2 regions of the Mesobacillus sp. LC4 genome follow, and region 2 is predicted to be linked to the other one. Evidence: a T-box and tRNA genes for the amino acid it is inferred to sense, from the RefSeq annotation. Region 2 holds a T-box; the other holds one or more tRNA genes.

Region 1 (8,163 bases), on a different contig from region 2:
ACCGAAAGCGATAAAATCAGACAATATGAACTCGAGTATGAAGATTTTGCAATTGGTATGCCATCTGAAATTGCGGATGGTGAGAACTTTGAAATGAAGGATGGCAAATATTATATTACAAATATGGCCAGGGAATTCTCTCATTTCGATATGCGGCTTGGCCAAGTCCGGGCAAACCACACCCTGATTTATGAAGACATAACATATCCTTTGTCGAAGGCGATTGAGCCTGGATCCAGGGTACGGATAAAGATTGAGAAAATTAGTTTATTGAAGCAATTGGAAGGAGTGAATATCCTTGACGACAAATGAAGAAATGGTATCTCAAGAAAAACAACAAGAGCTTTTGGAAAAGTATGATCCGGAGGCCGCAACTAGAAAATTGGCAGGTAAGATGGGATGGATTGTCTTCTTCGGACTTCTGGCTTTCTCGTTATTCCAGCTGTACACCTCGATATTTGGTGTTTTGACTGCCCAGCTCCAGCGTTCAATCCACCTGGGATTCGCTCTAGCGCTTATTTTCTTGCTGTTCCCGGCAAGGAAGAAGAACCTCAAGGTGAAAAAAGTAGCATGGTATGACTTGCTATTGGCAGTGATTGCGGTTGCTGTCGGTGCTTATTGGCCAATGATGATCGATGACCTCGTAAACCGTGTCGGCCGTTTGACACCAATGGACTTCTACATTGGGATCGCTGCGATCCTGCTGGTTCTTGAAGCGACACGAAGGACGGTTGGCTTGCCGATTACCATTATCGCAGCTTTATTTATGGCTTATGCCCTTTATGGACCTTATATGCCAGGTTTCTTAGCCCACAGGGGACTGGATTTGGAATCTCTTGTCCAGACAATGTTCTTTACGACGGAAGGTATTCTGGGAACTCCGCTGGGGGTTTCATCAACATTTATTTTCTTATTTCTATTGTTCGGTGCATTCCTCGTAAAGACAGGGGTAGGACAATATTTCAATGATCTTGCTGTTGCCGTTGCAGGTAAAAGTACTGGTGGACCAGCCAAGGTTGCGATTTTCTCCAGCGCCCTGCAGGGAACAATCAGCGGAAGCTCAGTGGCTAACGTTGTTACTTCCGGTTCATTTACGATTCCAATGATGAAAAAGCTTGGCTACCGCAAAGAATTTGCCGGTGCTGTCGAAGCAGCGGCATCAACTGGTGGGCAGCTCATGCCGCCAATCATGGGAGCGGCTGCGTTCCTCATGGTTGAATTCATCGGTGGCGGAATTACTTATTGGGAAATTGCCAAAGCAGCAACCATTCCGGCATTATTATATTTTACTGGAATCTGGATCATGACACACTTCGAAGCAAAGAGAATTGGGCTGCGCGGTTTAAGTGACGAAGAAATGCCCGACAGAAAAGAAGTGCTTAAAAAGATTTATCTTCTTTTGCCAATCTTGATTGTCATTCTTTTGATGGTAAGCGGTATGAGTATCATGCGTGCTGCCCTTTGGTCAATCCTATCGACAATTATCGTCAGTGCTTTTAGCAAAGAGACGAGAATCGGTTTTAAAGATGCGATTGATGCGCTTGTCGACGGTGCGAGGACAGCATTGGGAGTTGCGGCTGCTACAGCAGCTGCAGGTATCATTGTTGGTGTCGTAACGAAGACAGGACTTGGATTGAAGCTTGCAAATGGCTTACTTGACCTTTCAGGCGGTTACTTGATTCCGACCTTGATGTTTACGATGCTTGCAGCAATTGTTCTGGGGATGGGTTCGCCAACGACGGCCAACTATGTTATTACATCGACAATTGCCGCACCTGCGATCATCCTTTTGGGTATCCCAGATTTGTCTGCTCACTTATTTGTTTTCTATTTCGGTATCATTGCCGATATCACGCCTCCGGTTGCGCTGGCAGCATTTGCAGCTGCGGGAGTGTCGGGCGGAGAACCACTGCGTACCGGTGTGAATTCTGCTAAGCTGGCAATTGCCGCTTTCATCATACCTTATATGTTCGTGTTGTCTCCTGAACTTCTTATGATCGATACAACCTGGACGTACTTGATCTGGGTCGTGTTTACCGCCATTTCAGGTATGCTGGCAATTGGTGCCGGTATTATCGGTTACTGGCTGAGGAAATTATTCTGGTGGGAAAGAGTGCTTGGATTGGTAGCAGGTATTATGCTGATCTATCCAGAAGGTATGACAGATATGATTGGTCTTGGTCTATTCATACTCCTTGTTGCACTACAAGTGATCATCAAGGATAAAGAATCAGTGAAACAAAAGACCGCAAATTAATGAAGATAAAAAGGAGTCCTAGCTAAAGGGCTTCTTTTTTTAGCTTGATTTAAGCAATTTTCCCCTTTCGAGCATAACCGACAAGATGTTTTCCTTTTTGAAAAGGCGGTCAGCATTTCTAAGAAAACAGAAAGCTTTAAAATAATGTTCGTGCATTTCTTTTACGATTATTCTGCGTTGGGTAATTTCGTTATTTGCTGCAAGATAAATCATCTCCACAGCAAGTTTTTCCTTAAGCGATCTTTCAAGCAGGCTTTTCATATGCTCTCGCTCCTTATAATTTATATATCCATTATACCCGAACACAAGTTCTTTATTCAACCATTTTTAGAACGCTTGTTCGTATAATATTAATGGTATAATTTACTCGGAGGTGGAATCATGGAAAAAGAACTGCTTAAGACATTTGATGAAAATGGGAACGCAAGAGGAACCGCCACTAGAGCGGAAGTACATAGAGAAGGGCATTGGCATGAGACCTTTCATTGCTGGTTTACTGAGAAGATCGGAGATGAGCACTTTATTTTTTTTCAAGTCCGCAGCTCAGACAAAAAAGATTATCCCAATTTGTTGGATATTACTGCAGCGGGTCACATTCTTGCAGAGGAAACCTATTTGGATGGTTTAAGAGAAGTGAAAGAGGAACTTGGGATTGAATTGTCCCTGGAGGATCTGAAGTCATTAGGAGTAATCAAAGATTCATTGAAAAGTCCCGGATTTCTTGATAATGAATTATGCCATGTGTTTTTATATGACAAGCATATCCCATTCGATCATTACGACCTGCAAAGGGAAGAGGTCTCGGGCATTATGATGACAAGCATGTCTGAATTCATAAATCTATGGTCTGGTAAGAAGCAGAAAATAAAAGCAGAAGGTTTTCTGTCCAGTGGGGAACAAGAAAAGAAACAAAGTAGTTTGCTTGTTACAAAGAGAGACTTTGTACCCCATGAAGATTCGTACATTTATAGAGTTATAGAGGCAATGAAAAATTCGTAAAACAGTTTTTTTATGCAATATATTATTGACAATCCCATCATTTCAGTATATATTAGTAAATGTCCTCACTAAACAGGACAAACACAATAGGATTCCTTAGCTCAGCTGGGAGAGCGCTACCTTGACAGGGTAGAGGTCGCTGGTTCGAACCCAGTAGGAATCATACTAAAAAGCTTCAATCCTTTTTTAAGGATTGAAGCTTTTTTTGCATTCACCAACTTTTTTTAGATTAAGTTTGGCGGGATCTGCTCAGTGTGTAAAACAGCAGGAGGTGTATTGAAAACATAAGGTGGTGCTGGTTTTAGCTTTGGTTTTGGACCAAATGGAGCCGGATTCTGGACATATTGGAATGCGCCCAGGCCATCCATACTCGTTCCGCTTGCCCATCTGCCAGCAGCACTTTCGTCTCCCTCTGAAAGGTTAAATAGCACATAGGAAACTTCCTGTTTTTCTAGGTGTTTCGGGAAGGTGCTCGGTACCACTACATTTTCCTTTGCTTCCAATTCTTTTATTGCTGCGATCCACTGATTTTGGTGCATAGTATCCCTTGCCAGCAGCCAGGATAGCATATCCCTTACTCCTCGGTCTGTCGTTTCATAATATAGTCTGGCAACCTGGAGCCTTCCCTGGGACTCAGCATTCAGATTAGCCCTGAAGTCAGCAAGAAGGTTGCCGCTCGCGGCGATGTAAGCTGCAGTCCACCGGTTTCCGACACTGTCAGCAGGCATAGCGCCTAATCCTGATACGATGATATGTTGCGGATTCATTCCTCCTAAAATCGCTTTCATCATCGGATCCTTTGCCGCTTCCTCTTGTGCTCCAACAGGTGCCCCATCCAAGAGCCTGGCGATCATGGTGGATAGCATTTCGATATGGGCCAATTCTTCTGTTCCGGTATCCATTAAAAGATCCCGATACTTTCCATCTCCCCGCGTATTCCACCCTTGAAAAAGATATTGCATAGCCACCGAAATTTCCCCGAACTGTCCACCGAGCACTTCTTGAAGTTTTCTGGCATAAACAGGATCAGGCCGATCTGGTTTTGCTTGATATTGTAACTCTTTTACATGGTAAAACATCCTATTCCTCCCTAAAGAAAAATGCATTCCGCATTTATCATATGGGCAATTAGGGTTTAAGGAACTTGGATTAGTAAGAGGCCGAGGATTATCGGGAATCTTCGAGCAAAGCATTGTACGTTGACTGGTTATTATCAGAAATATTCCTTCATATTCTTATACTAAAATAACCGGTTGAAAAGGGGGAATGGATCATTTCCTTTTTAAAAAAAAGAATAAAGTCACCAATTGAAGTAATCAAGGGTAATTTACAAAAAAGGCAGAAGGTGAAGCAGGTAAGGAACCCTACTGCAGAAGAGAAAAAAATCATTATTGAAATAAAGAGGAAGACCAAACAACTAAATGGAAATAATATCACAAGAACGAAAGCATATTTGGACTTTTATTTGAAGCATCCGGAAATTCACTGGGCATTCCTGGCCCATATGGTTTCACGGAATGGTGGATGGAGCATGACTGATTTAAAAGCTGAGCTTTTAAAAAGACTTTTATCCAAAGGCGAAAAGGAATCCTACTTCTTAGTCCTTGAACGAGGGAATTGGCTGATCTTCCAGGATGCCTATCCACAGCTTCTGCTCTATGAGGAAAGTCTGAAGAGGAAAGAACCGCTGTTCAGTCTCCTTTCACACCTGAATGTTTCTTTTTTTATGGAAGCGATTTGGGATCACTTCTGGAAATCTTCCAATCCATCTTTGCTCACAATCGGCTTGATCATCAATGAACAGCATTATATAGAAAATAGAATCATTCGGGATCAAAAATATATCAAAGAGGTATTTAATACCCTTGAGTTTGAATTACAGGATGTTTTGTCCTTCAATCAAATTCTTTTCCCATACAATGATTATGGTGTTATTAAATTGGCTGGCCAGACAGTGAACCAATTCGAGTCATTGCGTGAAAGAATCCAATTGGGTAAGAGACTTTATGCCGTTCTATTTGATGATGAACTACTGAAAAAGGTGGAAGAGTGGGCAAGGTTGCATCCGCATACTGGTTCAAGAAAAGATTACTGGCCTCATATCTTCAATGATATACATGAAGGAAGCCCAGGACTTAAATATGAAATTAAATTGCGTTCATGCATGCTAAAACCAGGTGCAAGAAGGATTTATAGTCCCTCATTGCAAAATGTATGGAAAAACCTCCTGCATCCAGAGGCAGAGGCAGGAGAATGGTTTGATGATATTAAAGTCGTAGAATATCTTAGGGAGATAGAGGCACCATCTGTTGGAAACATAGAATTTGAGTATTGCCAAACACTTGAAAAGCTTGAACTAGCTGCTTTTGCTAAAAAGATAGTTTCTATTCTTGATTAGTCTATGGTCCTTAGCATGGAACAAGTCAAAAGCTTTAGGGAGAGCTGTTATTGTGACAGGTTTCAGGTTGTGGAAGTCAAGGCTGTCAAGAAAACGTGGTTATTGTGACAAGTTCCAGGTTGAAGAGCCCAAAGCTGTCAAGAAAATGCGGTAATTATGACAGGTTCAAGCTTAAAGAGACTAAAGCTGTCAAAAAATGCAGTAATGATGGTGGTTTAGAATTGTTGAACAGCATATTAGTTTTTCTCTTATAAAGATTCGCTATCAGGAGAATTTCACATGAAAGAAACGGTTGTTTCCAACCGTTTCTTTCTTAAGGGTGATGTTTGTGTTCCTGTTGAGGCGTACTTCCCTTTAGGGTTTCGATCCAAGTGTGTCCAAGTTGGCTGCCCGAATAGAGATAGAATACCAGGAATATGAAAATGAGGAATGGTTTCATATAATATCTTTTGGATGTGATGGCTGTTTCAGTTTTTGGTAGTATTTTAAAAAGGAATAGGGCTGCAAGTGTTACTGTCAAGAAGATGTTAATGAAGATTAGGGATTTTTCAGGCTGAAGCATTTCTCCAAGCATGGCCCCCATCATTCCGCCCATTATGCCGGACATTAGACCTTCGATTGCAGCAGCAGAACTGAATGAAGCGCCAGTTATCGTGCCAGCTGCTGCTCCTATCAACATTGATAAAATGGTAGAAAGAAATAGGTCACCGCGAAAAACAGTTCCCAGCAAAAGTCCACTAGTCAATCCAATATTCATGCCGATAAACATTGGAATAATCATCCCGGTCATGCCTGCCATGTCAGCCTTTTGACGAAGAGCCAGGATGATGGAAATCAGAATAACGGCAGATAGCGTGAAAAAGACAAAAGCATTGTACAATAACATGGATAGCCCCCTTTTTACCATCATATGAAAATAGAGGACAAACCATTCCCGAAGTTGACCCCATTAACATTTAACGTATAATTCATCAAAATTCACAAAATATAAAGGGTGTTAAATGATATTAGGAGGAATAAGTGATATGGGAATATTGTCAGCGTCGCCATCTCAAATGGACAACTGTATTGATGCATGTGTGAAATGTGCAAGGGCGTGTGAGGAGTGCCTGTCTGCCTGTCTTCAGGAGCCTGATGTCCAGGCACGGATCATGTGCATTCAGACCTTGAATGACTGTGCAGAAATATGCCTTCAGGCTGTGGCTTATATGGCAAGAAACAGCCAGTTTGCCAAGCAGCACTGCCAGCTGTGTGCAGATATTTGTGATGCATGTGCAATGCATTGTGAAAAGTTTCAGGATGCACATTGCCAGGAATGTGCAAAAATTTGCCGTCAATGTGCAGAAGCATGCAGAAACATGGCTTCATAAGTATGCTTTAAGACTAAATCCTTGCATTTGAAATGCAGGGTTTTTTTATTGGTCAATAGCAATTAATACGACATTATATCAATGAATTAGGCACACGAAGATTTCCTCTTACACATATAATGCTAATATACTTGCCATTTTTAGGAGTGATCAGATGCCTGTAATAATTGGCGGTATTAAGATTGGCGGTGTTCAATCGGGAGCATCAATGAACAACGGTGAGATTTTGTTCACCTCTACTCACAGTAAAATGAACATGCAGGCACAAGCTGGTTCATTTACCGTAGGGGATGCAAATTTGATCAATAATGCTGGCAGCGGGAATTTCTCCGTACCACAAGTGAATGATCCCGATATAGCAGAGGTAGGAAACTAAGGGGTGCAAGCGGTGAATAATTACTTTTACCATTTAATTCATTCAGAAAAAGAATATTGGAAACAGCTTGCCCTCTCTTACCAAACTAGAATAAGAGAACTCGAAGAAAAAGTAGAATTAATGAAATCTGAACAAAACGGTGAGCTCCAGTCAGAGATCATTAACGATACAACCGGTAAAATTTCCATTCAAAATGTTAAAGTGAACCAAATACAATCCGGTGCTGCCTTTAATATTGCTGAGATGATATATAGTACTACCAAAAGCGATATGGACATGGATTTGGGGCCGAATTCTATGAATATTGGTGACCATAATAGAATGGAGCATCAAGAGGGATATAGTGAAGTTGGGGCCAGTACAAGGGATGTAAATTTATATACTAGCTTTGTACGGGCCAGCTTTCAACCTGTGAACTGAGTTGCAGTTACGTTTACCCTAAATTAAAAAGGGTACGAACATAATAGAGGGTCATCAAAACTCAATCACAGGAGGTAGATCTTATGGATAAAAATAAAGCTCCTAACAAAGGGTTGAATACTGATCAGAACAACGGTCTGACTGATACTCAGGAGGTGCTTTACGCAAAGGACTTCACTCGTGCAGTAAAGGCTGAAAATAAGTACAGAGAAGAGAAGGGAAACAAAGGTAAATAGATAGACAAAAAGATGGCTTTTAAGCCATCTTTTTTATTTCCATATTTAATGGAAATGACTCTATGTTTAGGCAGAAATGTGACGGGTATTGGTTCTATGTAGGCACA
Region 2 (8,163 bases):
CTCGGATAAAAAGTAAAGAGAGCCTGTGACAATCAGGATTTCATCTTTAGTCAAATCATTTATTTTCATAGAGAGAAAGTCTTGATAATCATTTGCGATTTGTTTATTTCCATCGTTCGGTCCAACTTCCATTAAATCTTCCGCAGAAGCTGCACGAGGAAAGTCGAAGGTTGTAAAAGTAAGTTGGTCAGCAGCCTCTTCTAGACTTGCAATCATCTTGTCCAACTTTTTATCTTTCAGGGCTGCAAATAGGATACTAATCTTTTTATCGGCAAATCGAGATTTAATTTCACTTGCGAGCGCATTGATTCCTTCTTCATTATGAGCCCCATCGATCAGGACTAAAGGATCCTCACTTAAAACCTCAAGACGTCCAGGCCAGTAAGCTTGAATAAGCCCATCCCTGATATGCTCTTCCTCAATCATAAACGAATAGTAGCTTGCAAGGACCTGGCTGGCCATTACAGCACAGGCAGCATTGTCCACCTGATAGGAACCGATCATTGAGGTACTTAGGTCCTGAATTTGGCCGAACATGCTTGAAAAAGTGAATTTTTCTCCACGCTCCAAAGATTCCCTAGAACTTGCTGTGAATTCATTCCCCAGATGGTAGATGGGGGACTTACCTTCTAGTGCTTTTCTTTTAATAACATCAAGTGCTTCAGGCTGTTTCACTCCAGTTATGACGCTTACACCGTTCTTGATGATTCCTGCTTTTTCAAACGCTATTTGTTCATATGTATCACCGAGGATTGCCGTATGATCGAGGCCGATGCTGGTGATGATCGATAGCAGCGGGTGAATGACATTGGTCGAATCAAAACGCCCGCCAAGTCCCACTTCATAAATGACGACATCAACAGGAGACATTTTGGCGAAATAATAAATGGACATTGCGGTGATCACTTCAAATTCAGTCGGTCCGCCTAATTCGGTATGATCCAGCTCATCAGCAAGCGGCTTGATCACATTTGTCAGCTCAACCAATTCTTCGTCACTGATTGGGTGGCCGTTAATACTGATACGCTCATTGAATTGTTCAAAATATGGCGAAGTAAACGTGCCGACCCTGAATCCAGCTGTCTGCAGGATCGAGCGCAGAAAGGTGACGGTCGAGCCTTTTCCGTTCGTGCCGCCAACATGGATGGTCTTGATCCTTCTTTCAGGATGCTCCAGCCTTTCAAGCATCCATTCCATTCTGGAAAGGCCTGGCTTCATTCCCAGACGCAGCCTTGCATGGATCCATTCAATTGCTTGCTCATATGTTTCAAACATATATAAACACCTCAATTCAAGATGAAGACGAACCAAAATGGTTCGTCTTCAGAGTTACTATTTTTAGTTTCTTAATTCATTGATGCGCGCTTCGACTGCTGCACGTTTTTCCAGATAGTCTTTTTCCTTCGCGCGTTCTTCATCGATGACCTTTTCAGGAGCTTTCTTGACAAAGCCTTCATTAGCCAGCTTCTTCTGGACACGTTCTACTTCTTTATCCAGCTTCTCTTTTTCTTTTTGAAGGCGGGCGATTTCTTCATCAATATTGATCAAGCCTTCAAGTGGCATGATGATTTCAAGTCCTGTAGCAACTGCTGTCATCGCTTTTTCAGGAGCGTTGACTTCAAGTCCGATTTCCAGGTTCTCTGGATTACAGAAACGAACGATATAGCCACGGTTACTTTCAAGCATGCTTAATGTCTTTTCATCCTTTGCCTTCAGGAACATATCTACCTTCTTGCTTAGAGGTGTGTTCACCTCAGAGCGAATATTCCTTACCGCACGGATGACTTCAACTAGAAGCTTCATATCATCTGCTGCTTCTTTATCAGTTAAAGCAGGGTCAACCTGCGGCCAGCTTGCAACCGTGATGGACTCCCCTTCATGAGGCAGGTTCTGCCAGATTTCTTCGGTAATGAATGGCATGAAGGGATGCAACAGGCGCATCGTGTTGTCTAGAACGTATGCAAGAATGGACCTTGTCGTCTTCTTGGCAGCTTCGTCTTCGCCGTAGAGCGGAAGCTTTGCCATCTCGATATACCAGTCACAGAAGTCATCCCAGATGAAGTTGTAAAGTGCTCGGCCAACCTCACCAAACTCATAACGGTCTGAAAGTCTTGTCACAGTCTCGATTGTTTCATTCAATCTTGTCAAAATCCACTTGTCGGCAACTGATTTCTCGCCGCTCAAATCGATTTCTTCATATTTAAGGCCATTCATATTCATCAACGCAAAACGGGATGCGTTCCAAATTTTATTCGCGAAGTTCCAAGTTGCCTCAACCTTTTCGGTGCTGTAACGAAGATCCTGCCCCGGTGAGCTTCCTGTTGTCAGGAAGTAGCGGAGCGAGTCGGCGCCGTACTGGTCGATGACATCCATCGGATCAACACCGTTTCCTAGTGACTTACTCATCTTACGGCCATCTTCTGCACGAACGAGTCCGTGGATCAATACATCCTTGAATGGCCTCTGTTCTGTGAATTCTAGTCCCTGGAAAATCATCCTTGAAACCCAGAAGAAGATAATATCATAGCCGGTTACTAGGGCGGCTGTCGGGTAATAGCGCTTGAAATCAGCTGCTTCTTCATTCGGCCAGCCCATTGTCGAGAATGGCCATAGCGCTGAGCTGAACCATGTATCAAGAACGTCATTATCCTGTTCCCAGTTCTCAGGGTCTGCCGGCGGTTCATGGTCAACGTATACCTCACCTGTTTCTTTATGGTACCAGGCAGGGATGCGGTGGCCCCACCATAGCTGACGGGAAATACACCAGTCACGGATATTTTCCATCCAGCGCATATAGGTGTTTTCAAAACGCTCAGGGACAAAGTTGACCTTCTCTTCTTTACTCTGAAGAGCGACTGCTTCATCGGCAAGCGGCTGCATTTTAACGAACCATTGAGTGGATAGATATGGCTCGACTACTGCACCACTGCGCTCAGAGTGACCTACAGAGTGCATATGCTCTTCAATCTTGAACAATACGCCAGCATCCTGAAGGTCCTTGACGATTTGCTTGCGGCACTCGAAGCGATCCATTCCCTGATACTTGCCGGCTTTAGCATTCATTGAGCCATCTTCGTTCATGACAAGAACTCTTTCAAGGTTATGGCGGTTGCCGATTTCAAAGTCATTAGGGTCATGTGCAGGCGTGATTTTAACGGCGCCTGATCCAAATTCCATATCGACATAATCATCGCCTACAATCGGGATCTCACGGCCGACGATTGGCAGGGTGACAGTCTTGCCGATCAAATGCTTGTAGCGGTCATCTTCTGGATGGACAGCAACCGCTGTATCGCCAAGCATCGTTTCCGGTCTTGTCGTTGCGATTTCGATATGGCCGCTGCCATCTGCCAGAGGATATCTCATATGATAAAAAGCACCCTGGACATCTTTGTGGATAACCTCGATATCAGATAAAGCCGTTTTCGCTGCCGGATCCCAGTTGATGATGTATTCGCCGCGGTAGATCAGGCCTTTGCGGTATAAAGAAACGAAAACTTCTTTTACAGCCTTTGATAATCCCTCATCCAAAGTAAAGCGCTCACGGCTGTAATCAAGCCCTAATCCAAGCTTTGACCATTGTGTGCGGATATGTTGTGCGTATTCCTCTTTCCACTTCCAAGCTTCGTCAAGGAATTTTTCACGGCCCAGTTCGTAGCGATTGATTCCCTGGCTGCGCAGTTTTTCATCAACCTTTGCCTGTGTTGCGATGCCCGCATGGTCCATTCCCGGGAGCCATAATACGTCATATCCCTGCATGCGCTTCATTCGTGTCAGGATATCCTGAAGCGCTGTATCCCACGCATGGCCAAGATGCAGCTTTCCAGTTACGTTTGGCGGCGGGATGACAATTGTATAAGTCTTTTTCGTATCATCGTCCTTCGCTTCGAAAAACTTACCTTTGATCCACCATTCATAACGTCCTTGCTCGATCGAAGACGGATCGTATTTAGTCGGCATAGACAAATTCTCTTCCATCATTTTTCCTCCATTCATTTCCTGAAAAATAAAAAACTCCATTCGCCATAAAAGGACGAATGGAGTTTGTTCGCGGTACCACCTTTTTTCCCAGCAACGGTAAAAACTGAGTTCTGCTGCTGGCTCAAATACGGATAACGGTTCTTCACCGTCGCCTGTTACTGAGAGAAATCCGTTCCCAGGCGATGCTCAAGGGCGACCTTCCATGGTTCCGGCTTAGAAGTCCTCCCAGCTAATGGACTCCCTCTCTTGAAGCTGGCTGCTCATGTACTCTTCCCTGTCAAAGCTTTGCTTTATTATGTGTTTTGTATACTAGATATACTACCCAAAAAAGTGGATTGACGTCAATCATCATTTCCTATTTTTTATTATTTTATACTTTTTGAACCTTAATGTGCGAGCAATAAGCACATTTTGGGCAAGTCACTCATAGAATGGAAAAAGGGATACCTGATTGTTTGGAGGGATGACGATGAAGAGACGAAGGTATAATCCTTATACACTCCCGAAGTGGGCGAGGACAGCACGGGCAGTATGCGCTCAGCTCATTATTCCTTTTTGTGTTTTCCAGGGTATACGCACCCTGTTTTTTCCGTCAACATTTGATGTATTCTTGCTAACAATTTTCATCCTGATTGCACTGGCAATCAAATTCGAAATGATTTAAGGAGCCCTGGAGCATCTTTTAGCTCTGGGCTCCTTCTTGTTTTGCCTGTTCTTTTTGTTTTTCCATTTCGTCAATCTTGGTCACCACGTAGCCTGTATTGCTCAAAAGCCAATACTGCCGCTGCAGTTTTTGGACAAACTTCCTTTCATCCACTTCCACTTTGCGCTGATGGTACATTTCCGCAACACGGATAATGCCTGACGGAAAAGCCAGATAACTCATGAACAGCTGCATTTCATCCTCTCGGAATGGAAAGTATTTTAAATAGACATAGATCCAGTCTATGACTTCATCTCCATACTTCGGCTGGGTTTTCAGCGACCTTGCCAGGAATGGAAGCAAATCCTGGATTGGCGAGCCTTGCCTGGCCTTCTCGAAATTGATGAAATATCCGTAGCCCCTTTCATCGAACAGGAAATGTTCAGGAGATACCTTACCATGAAGAGTTACCGTCCTCGTTTTCTTTTGCACCTTCGTCTTTTCATTCCATGACTCCAGTTTTTGCTTAGCGAACTGCATTGCCTGGCGGATCTGTATATAATACAGGCAGAACGTCAGTTCAAACGGTGACATATATACTCTGTCCTCACAGCTTTCAAGGAATCCGTTGATGAATTCTTCTTCCTTTTCCCATTCTTTTAACGTCTTTTCATAATGCTCCTGCTTCACTTCTTCACTGATTTCCAGTTCCTTGACTGATAAAGTATGCATCCTCGCCAATTCCCTGAACAGCTGCTGGTGTCTTTGTGACTGGTCCTCTCTCGTCTCATTCGGGATCCACGGCATTAAATAGTACAGTGACTTATTATGCAGTACCGCATAACGTCCGTCATTTGCCGGGTAGACTGGAACAATCCTGTTATAGCCTTTTTGGTAAAGATGCTGGATATGTTTGATAAAATCTGTTGATTCATGCGGGTGGATTTTCTTCAAAGCGTAAGTGCCTGAATTCGCATAGACCTTTTTCACTTTGCCAAAATCCTCTGCAAAATACGGATTAATAGGGTATTGTTTTAACACTGCCGATTCTTCTTTTAAAAAATTGCGATCATCCATCGGTCTCTCGCCTACTTTCTGAATTTCATATTTAGAAAGCGTAAGCGCCTTGGTCAGCCCCGACAAGCGCTGGAGGGCCGACCGGTGAAGTCGTTCTTTGACTTCATTGGGCGGACCGAAGTGACTCGAGGGGCTAGGCGCTGTAGCTGGACAATTCTCGAATTAACGATTATACCTTTTTATTCTCGAATAAATACAGCTGGGCAGGTGTCAGACACCTGCCCATGCTAAAAGCTATAGCAATCCCAGCCAGCAGCCAAGCCAGCCCTGACAACCAGCCTCCTTTTGGACAAGGCGTTGCTAAATATAAATGTTTATTTAATTATTATGAACCGCTACTCCAGGAACATATAGTACCTGGCCTTCATGAACTTCATGGTCGATGCTCAGATGATTGACCCGGAGAAGCTGCTGGACTGGCACATCATAGCGTTCGGAAATCGATTGAAGCGAGTCGCCTTGCTGAACAATGCATACTCTTATTTTAGCAACTTCTGTTTCTTCTTCCTTACGCGCTAAGAATTCAGCAATGGAAATGCCTTGTTTCATGTTCGGCTTCTTCTTTTTCAATACTGGAGAGGATGAGCTTTCGGGAGACTCTTCCACTTCGGCTGGCATACTTTCTGAGACTGGCTCTTCTGGTGCCTCCAGCTCGACCTCCTCTTCCTCAACCTCGACTTCCATTATGGGCTTCTGTTCACCTCTGAAATCACTTAGAGCATATTCCAGCTCTGGTTCTCGTTGAGCCTGTTGTTCGGATTCCGAGGCGCCCTCTACGGCAGCAGTTTTCTTCGCTTCAGCCCTGAAAGGGGCATAAAGTTCTTCTTCATAGGTATCTTCTTCTTGTTGACTCAAAGTCTCATTTTGCTGGACAAACGAATAGGCTGGAGCTTCTGGGAAGTCTGCTTCCTCTCTTTCTTCCTGGCTATCATTTGCTGCACCTGCTTCTGTTTCAACCTCGACGTCAACTTCTGCAGTAGCCTCCCTGTAGCTGACTTCCAGTTCCTGTGCCTCTTCACTATCAGCATCCTCTTCGGCTTCATGCTGCTGTTCGCCGTACAAGCCCGTGATGGCTAGGTCTGCATTCAGCTTCAGGCGGTCTGATTCTGGGAACTCATAATCAAATCCTTCTACTTGAATATCAATGTCATAAATGCTCTCAATCCGATTTTTAGGAATTGTGATATCCACCGGGAAACGATGAAGGAACTCATAGACTCCTTCTTCCCTCTCCATCACAGAATGCACATACTTAAGAGCTGAGATCTGATCATCAACCTCTTGCTGCTGTTCACGGCATGTATAATCCCCAGTCAACTCCAGCGATCCGCGAATGGATACGTATTGTTCATTTTCCTGGATGGTTATATTCGGATCGAGTGAAATCGAGACAAGCTCCGCGACTTCCTGTCCTCTTTGAAACCACACAGACTCTTCTAATGAAAATCGCAGGCACGATTGATTCCCCTGAGACAAAGCGACTCCTCCTTTCATTCCTTAAACGTAAAATCACTATGTCATTAACACTTTATGAGTCTGTATTTACTTTTATGATAATTTAGAACATAAAAAGGGGTTGGCTGTGTCCAGTACTTGACACATAGAATGATATATTCTTTAGAAGTCATGATAGATCCCTTAAAACAAAGTATTCTTTGCTCTGTTAATCAAGGCTGTTGATTTTCGTTCCAGGCACTTCGCTTTCCGCGGGCAGTCCGTGAGCCTCCTCGGCGCTTTCGGCGCCTGCGGGGTCTCCCGATGACTTGCTGATCCCGCAGGACTTTGAATTACTTCCTTGAACTTACCCACGCACGAAGGAAATGCGTTAGCATTTTCGAGGAGTCTTCGCGCCTTCCACTACAATCAACAGGATGTAAAAACGACATTTAGCTTTAACAGAGCCTATAAATATATTCCTTAAAAACCTATTATATTCCCAACTCATCACATTTTCATGAAAAGAAAGAGACACCCTTCAATCGAAGAGTGTCTAATGAGCTTATTTATTCTGCAGCTTAGCAAAAGCTTTTTCGGCTGCTTGTATTGTTTTTTCCAGGTCTTCTTCTGAGTGTGCTGTGGACAGGAATAATCCTTCGAACTGTGATGGCGGTAGGAATACTCCTTCGTTTGCCATTTCACGATAGTAGCTTGCAAAGAATTCCAGGTTCGATTGTCTGGCCACGTCATAGTTGATGACATTTTCATTTGTGAAGAAGATGCCGATCATGGATCCAGCGCGGTTGATTGTGTGCGGAATCCCGTATTTCTCAGCCGCAGCCTTCAGTCCATTTTCAAGAATGTCAGCTTTGCGTTCAAATTCTTTGTATGACTCTGGCGTCAGCTGCTTCAATGTCTCGAGGCCAGCTGTCATCGCCAGCGGGTTTCCTGATAGTGTGCCTGCCTGGTAAATCGGACCGCTTGGAGCGATTTGCTCCATGATTTCTCTCTTGCCGCCATATGCG

Evidence for each region. The T-box of region 2 lies ahead of AB5I83_RS00505 (valine--tRNA ligase). A T-box ahead of a tRNA ligase gene usually reads a tRNA of that ligase, here a tRNA-Val.
Region 1: it encodes a tRNA-Val, which carries the amino acid that the T-box ahead of AB5I83_RS00505 (valine--tRNA ligase) is inferred to sense. The anticodon was not compared.

The regions. Positions count from the first base shown of each region.
Region 1 covers NZ_JBGCUB010000004.1:296,166-304,328, forward strand. Annotated here, with positions in the region: gene AB5I83_RS14800 (DUF1850 domain-containing protein) at 1-312, shown strand, start outside; gene AB5I83_RS14805 (TRAP transporter permease) at 317-2,257, shown strand; gene AB5I83_RS14810 (hypothetical protein) at 2,297-2,518, opposite strand; gene AB5I83_RS14815 (NUDIX hydrolase) at 2,639-3,256, shown strand; tRNA gene AB5I83_RS14820 (tRNA-Val) at 3,347-3,419, shown strand; gene AB5I83_RS14825 (manganese catalase family protein) at 3,481-4,335, opposite strand; gene AB5I83_RS14830 (DUF2515 domain-containing protein) at 4,602-5,654, shown strand; gene AB5I83_RS14835 (hypothetical protein) at 5,968-6,540, opposite strand; gene AB5I83_RS14840 (four-helix bundle copper-binding protein) at 6,680-7,024, shown strand; gene AB5I83_RS14845 (spore germination protein) at 7,179-7,400, shown strand; gene AB5I83_RS14850 (hypothetical protein) at 7,413-7,820, shown strand; gene AB5I83_RS14855 (YfhE family protein) at 7,904-8,056, shown strand.
Region 2 covers NZ_JBGCUB010000001.1:105,014-113,176, reverse strand. Annotated here, with positions in the region: gene AB5I83_RS00510 (bifunctional folylpolyglutamate synthase/dihydrofolate synthase) at 1-1,275, opposite strand, end outside; gene AB5I83_RS00505 (valine--tRNA ligase) at 1,339-3,981, opposite strand; T-box leader at 4,027-4,271, opposite strand; gene AB5I83_RS00500 (hypothetical protein) at 4,451-4,645, shown strand; gene ysxE (spore coat protein YsxE) at 4,664-5,701, opposite strand; gene spoVID (stage VI sporulation protein D) at 6,020-7,177, opposite strand; gene hemL (glutamate-1-semialdehyde 2,1-aminomutase) at 7,701-8,163, opposite strand, start outside.